Linked DNA regions of Cytobacillus luteolus. The protein of the gene in region 2 interacts with the protein of the main gene of each other region in a pairwise test. Links are inferred from orthologs where the notes say so. Each region holds a gene or a part of one and is shown on either strand. Other genes may lie near its edges. The genes, in order: hprK and J2Z26_RS01655.

Region 1 (3,147 bases), on a different replicon or contig from region 2:
TCTTTCACCGTTAAATCTAGTGTTAAGATTGCCCCTATCGCAGCATACAAATTCAAAAAATTACCGATAACAAAAGGAATGGCTGCTTCACCTGATAGTCCAAACCAACCCATAATAGGAGTAATCAAATTGATAATCCACCCTAAAACCGGTGTATATTGTAACAAGGTGACAATCAGCGTAACAGGAAAAATAACTTTACCTAGTGTCCAGGTTGTTTTTAAACCTACGACAAATCCCCTCTTAAGTGTATCAACCAATGTGACTCTCTCCCCTATTTTTCTAGCTGTCTAAATATCTCTGTTTCGAATAACCCTTCATTCTTCTATAAACAATCGTTACAATGGCTAAAGCAATTAGAACAAGTGAGATGACTTGCGCAATTCGAAGTGTTTCCGTAAGCATTAAACTATCTGTACGTAAGCCTTCAATGTAAAAACGTCCAATCGAATACCAAATAACATAAGTTAAGAAGGACTCACCACGGCGAAGATTCACTTTACGAAGAAGAATTAAAATAATAACCCCTGCAAAATTCCAAAGCGATTCATATAAGAATGTCGGAATATAATACGTTCCATTTATAAACATTTGATCCATTATAAAATCTGGTAGCAAGTTGTAATAGGTTTGTATTTGATCTTCAGGAATTGGTCCACCATGAGCTTCTTGGTTCATGAAATTTCCCCAACGTCCTATTGCTTGCCCTAAGAGTATGCTCGGTGCAGCAATGTCTGCAAGCTTCCAAAAGGAGATTTTTTTTATTCTTGCAAATACGTATCCAGTAACGATGGCTCCTATTAATCCACCATGAATCGCTAGGCCACCTTCCCAAATTTTAATAATATCCCCAGGATTTTGAGAGTAATAATCCCATTTAAAAATCACATAGTATGCTCTTGCACAGATAATCGCAATTGGAATCGCAAATAAAACTAAGTCTACAAATGTATCTTTATGTAACCCTCTTCGTTCTGATTCTCTAACAACTAAAAGTAATGCAAGCATTGCTCCTAGACCAATAATTAATCCGTACCAGTGAATTGCCAATGGGCCTAATTCTAAAAACACTGGATTCAACGGTTGAATATCTCTTTCCATCCCCTAGTCTCCCTTCAACTTCTATATATTTTACATATCCTCATGATCATTATCTTCAATGACATCTGTCAAACGATTTGAAAATTGCTCAGCTGCATTCACACCCATGCGTTTTAACCGAATATTCATCGCTGCAACTTCAATAATAACAGCTAAGTTTCGTCCAGGTCGAACAGGAACGGTTAGCTTCGTAACATCTGTATCAATTATTTTCATTGTTTCTTCTTCAAGACCTAAACGATCGTATTGCTTGTTTTGATCCCAAAGCTCTAGATTAATTACAAGTGTGATGCGCTTAAAATTCCTCACAGCGCCAGCACCAAAAAGGGTCATAACATTGATAATTCCCAAGCCTCGGATCTCTAGTAAATGTTTAATCAAATCTGGTGCAGTACCTACTAAAGTATCCTGGTCTTCCTGACGAATCTCAACACAATCATCTGCAATCAAACGATGGCCACGTTTGACAAGCTCTAGTGCTGTTTCACTTTTACCAACACCACTTTTACCGGTAATTAATACGCCTACTCCGTAAATATCAACAAGTACTCCGTGAACTGCAGTTGTTGGTGCTAATTTACTTTCTAAATAGTTGGTAACCCTACTCGAAAGTCTCGTTGTTTTCATTTCCGTTCTTATAACTGGAACCGACTCTCTCTCAGAAGCATCTATTAATTCCTGAGGAATCTCCATACCTCTAGAAACTAAAATTCCTGGGGTGATATCAGTACAAAGCTTTTCCATCCGAATCGCCTTTTCTTCTGAACTTAAACGTTCAAAAAAAGTAAGCTCGGTTTTTCCTAGTATTTGAATTCGTTCAGCTGGATAATAAGTAAAATAGCCTGCCATTTCTAGTCCGGGTCTAGAAATATCACTTGTCGTAATAGGGCGATTAATTCCTTCCTCCCCACTGACTAACTCCAAATTGAACTTTTCTATTAAATCCTTTGTACGAACTTTAGGCAATTTTATAACCCCTTTCAAAGGTAAATATTAGTTTCATTTTAGCACTTTTTTCAAATAACAAAAAATAAATAGGAAAATAATTTTCAGGTCGTCTCCCTCTGCTATAGAATGTCGAAATTTTTTTAAAAAAAATGTAAAATTAATGTAACATTATTCCAGCTTATGTCGACTATCATTTTGAGAAGAATTGTGCAATCTGGAGGATATAAAAATGGTAGTGAGTCGGAATTTACTATATATATTGATCATAATTATAACTCTATTAACGGCTTGTAGCTTTTATCATACTGAGTTATCAAATGGGAACGTAGGTGTAGTAAAAGAGGAAGAAGCAAATAGTATTGATGATGAGGTTATTCTTCTTTATGAGCAAGATATTGTCTATTTAATGGATGGACTAGAGAATTCAGAAACTGGCTTTTTGAATAGCAGCATAAATCAGCCATATTCCATCTATCTATTTAAAGACTTTCAGTTAGAGGCCGTGACACCACATAAAGATGTACTAATACATAAGGAAAATCGAGATATACATATGGAAATTGAGTTAATGCCAGAGAATATTAATTTTTTTCAGCTTGAATATGACACATATAAAATGTTAAACAACATTGTAAGTAAAACGGTTCATCGCAAGGTATGGGATCAGCCAGATCCGTTATTAAAGGGAGCGGTTATGTTGCATGCAGGAAATGAAGAAAAGTCTGTACAAGTCATTTTAATAAAAGATAGAGCTCATTTTCCTAACATGAAATTAACCATTCATACAGAGGAAGAGATAGCAATTAACAGACTGTTAGCTATGGCTAAAACAATCGTTAAGACGAAAATGGGCAGATAACAATAAAGAGGATTAGCCTACATTGGCTAATCCTTTATTTAGTTACACTCACTAATTATGTCAGCAACTTGAACTCTATTTCGTCCTTTTCTTTTTGCCTCATACAATGCAGTATCAGTTAACTCGACAAACTTATCGTGAGTCAAGCCCCTGGTGATAGGGTAGTAGGTAGATACACCAACACTGATTGTTACATATGGAGCGACACTTGATTTCTCATTAGGAATTTTCAGAGCTTC
Region 2 (3,124 bases):
AAATTAATAAAATCGTAATTAAGATATTAATCGTTCTAAAGACTTTAGGTTGACGGTCTTCAGGAATTTCTTTTTGAATGCAAAGCATATTGGTCATTTGATTGATATAGAACAAGATAAAAGTGGCAAAAGGAATAAATAAAATAGCCATCCTGAGATCCCCCCTAAATTCTTTTATGTCTTCTATAACTTTAACAAACATTCATTAAAAAAGATAGACTTATATCGATTCGTATAACTGTAACAAATTGGAATGTAGACGTTAGTTATTAACTAGGATTGAGTATCCATCATCCACTTCTTCAATCTGGCTCGTTTTAGGTGCTTGAAGGACATGACGTAAACAGATAAGATCAGGAACACATAAACCTAAGTTAATAGCTGCAATAATGCTGAAGTAATGGATGTAACCCGGAAACATAAAGCTACCTATTAACATCAGTGATGTGATTAAAAGAAAAGGCATGATTAATGCCATAATAATAATTGATTTCGATAAAGTTTGTTTTAATCTGATCGTTAACACAGGCATGAATAGTATATAGCTAGATGCCGTCAATTTGAATTTTTTACGTAAAATAAATAGTGGTAATCCATGTAATAACTTATGAACTGGAAAGACAATTAACAATCCAATTAAAAAGAACAAGATTCCGTCTTCTTTTAAGTGTGCTTTAGGATGCATTAAATTCAATGGAATATAGATTAAAACAAATGTAAAAAACATCGTAATAATTGAAATAAGAACGATGCGATGGAATCCATAATCTTTAGCTAGATTAATGGTCCTCCAACAAGTCATAACGGTTCACCATCCGAACTTTAGTATTCTTCAAACTTACTAAACTACTTTACGACGATTTTTCTTAAAATGCAATAGGAATATTTCAGCCCGAAAATTGCAATTTTCGAATAAACTAATTATCTTTATCCTTAAAGAATATGTTAAGATGATTTTGATTAGTCGTACAAGTTTAGTGTTTTTGTAAAATTACTCTTTTGTGTAAAATATATATAGTAAATGCTGTGAGTCAAAGGGGCTATGAACGAAGTGGAATCTCTAGAGGCAAGAATTGAACGGTTAGAGTATTATCAATCCTTATTATTTGATTTTTTAGATACAGAAAAAGCTGCATTTTACAAACTTATTGTTAAAGCTCAATTAGGCAAGAATGAGGTTAATGACCTACTCAATCTTTGTGAAATTATGGACGAAAAATTCAAACAGCAAAAAGCGGAAGGATTTGTTACATTCACTCCGCTTCTTACAGAATTTGTAGGAATGTTACATTCTAAACTAGAAGTTAAAGAAGTCATTGATGCTTTGATCAATCATGGAAAGTATTTGACTTTGATGTATGAATTTAAGAAATTGTTGAATACCCTAGACTAGTCCCTAATTACTAGCAACTTCCTTTGAATGTGTCTCTTCATCTACACGTTTGTATAATTTCCCATCAATTTCAATGAACTCATCCTCGAGATTTTTAAAAGATCTCTCAAAGATTTGCATAAAATCATCACCATAAATATTTCGAATAATACACATAACCTCAAGCATATCCGGGAATTTACCGTACAACTCCTTTAATGGTAATGCACCGCTATAAACAGCATTATTGCTAGGGTTATAATCTTCAGTTAATTTTAAAAGAATGTCCTCGCCTTTTTCTGTTAACTCGATATACGTGTTTCGTTTGTCATTTTCCTTTTTAGAAAATTGCAGTAACCCTCGTTCTTCTAGCTTCTTCGAGAAATTAAATGCAGTAGAAACATGCATTACACCAAATTTAGCAATCTCTGAAATTGATGCACCTTTTAAATGATAGGCAATCCATAGGATATGATGCTCATTGATATTTAAATCATATGGCTTAATCCATTGCTGCCAGTCTTTCTCAATAGATTTCCATAATGCCTTGCTCAACTGAGCCACTCTTTGGCTAAAGATCATAGCATCTTTAATTGAATATTGCAATTCTTCTTTTTTCATCTAGTCACCTACTTTTACAATTCTAAAATACTATTAATACTATTATGCCAATAAAATAAAAATTAATAAAGAACTAAATTTACTAAATTTTTAAATAAAAAAAATAATAGGCTTAAAATCATGATTTTCGAACAGATTTTTCCAAATCTGACAAAAGAATCTCGATTTCAGAAAGCTCTTTTTGAATACTTTTTTTATTTTCTTTAGTTGATTCAGTCCATTGGTCAAAAGAATGAACAAGATCATTTTTAAATTCCGAAATAGCTGTGATACTTTGCTTTGAAGAGGAAGTAATGGTATTGCTCAAATCTAGGCCCTCGCTCTTCAGTTTTTGTAGTGTTTCAATAAGGTGTTGGGAATTTGTTTGTAATTGTTTACGCAGTTCCTTACCAGAGGTAGGTGAGGTAAGAAGTGTCGTAGCACCCCCAATAGCACTTCCTATTATAATTCCGTATAAAAAGTTTAATCCTTTGCCCATGTTTATCACTCCATTAAAAAATCCTGTAAAAGTAATAGTAACAAATTTCTACAAGTTGCCTTATATTTCCTCTTTTTTCATACTAAAACTTTTAAGTCCTTACATACGATAACTAAACCCAGCATAAAGATGAATAAAGGGGGAGTTGAATTGGCTGGGGTCATATTTATAACATTCGTTATTAGTATTTTATGTTTAATTGGTATGACTAATTATTTTATGTTATCTCAAAAAGCAAGAGTCTATCCTCCAAAGAAAGTTCTGCTTAAAAAGGCTGGACTATTAGGAGTAGCTGGTATCACTTTATTAGTAGTTGGTATACTTTTGTATAGCATGGGTGCAAAATAAAAAACCCGATCTTGTATGAGATCGGGTTTGGTCTTTTATTATAGTTGAGAAGCTAGTCTAGTACGCTTAAATATCTGTTGTACTATCGGGTAAATGACAACCATGGCCACTGTGTTGAATGCAGCAGTTGGAAGAACAATTCCGGCAAAAAGACTTAGAAAAGTTGCTCCACCAGGCAGTTGGAAAAATACTAGGGCTGAGCCTAAGAATATAAATCCTGAAACTAGTGTGCCAATAGCAGTTAATGTACCAGCAGATAACAAGGAATGGCTATATTTTTTCATAAGTAATAGCATTCCAAAAAA

What was found.
Region 1: the proteins of J2Z26_RS01655 (region 2) and hprK interact in binary tests that used the Bacillus subtilis proteins (3 or more experiments, as listed by UniProt). The link is inferred for Cytobacillus luteolus from one-to-one orthologs.

Annotation. Positions count from the first base shown.
Region 1 is NZ_JAGGKM010000005.1:345,160-348,306, reverse strand. The notes cover bases 100-2,904. They hold hprK (HPr(Ser) kinase/phosphatase), read right to left. Parts: upstream 2,068-2,904; coding sequence 1,132-2,067; downstream 100-1,131. Other genes in these bases: J2Z26_RS16145 (hypothetical protein), read left to right, coding at 2,279-2,904; lgt (prolipoprotein diacylglyceryl transferase), read right to left, coding at 283-1,101; J2Z26_RS16160 (nucleoside recognition domain-containing protein), read right to left, coding at 100-260. Outside these bases: more of J2Z26_RS16160, read right to left, coding at 1-99; more of J2Z26_RS16145, read left to right, coding at 2,905-2,908; J2Z26_RS16140 (GGDEF domain-containing protein), read right to left, coding at 2,947-3,147. UniProt on the Bacillus subtilis protein: Catalyzes the ATP- as well as the pyrophosphate-dependent phosphorylation of 'Ser-45' in HPr, a phosphocarrier protein of the phosphoenolpyruvate-dependent sugar phosphotransferase system (PTS).
Region 2 is NZ_JAGGKM010000001.1:311,043-314,166, forward strand. Bases 196-2,977 are described here. They hold J2Z26_RS01655 (HTH-type transcriptional regulator Hpr), read right to left. Parts: upstream 1,994-2,977; coding sequence 1,397-1,993; downstream 196-1,396. Other genes in these bases: J2Z26_RS01645 (DUF3267 domain-containing protein), read right to left, coding at 263-802; J2Z26_RS01650 (DUF1878 family protein), read left to right, coding at 1,043-1,393; J2Z26_RS01660 (YtxH domain-containing protein), read right to left, coding at 2,112-2,471; J2Z26_RS01665 (membrane protein YhzF), read left to right, coding at 2,622-2,819; J2Z26_RS01670 (tryptophan transporter), read right to left, coding at 2,858-2,977. In the rest of the region: J2Z26_RS01640 (hypothetical protein), read right to left, coding at 1-151; more of J2Z26_RS01670, read right to left, coding at 2,978-3,124. UniProt on the Bacillus subtilis protein: Negative regulator of protease production and sporulation.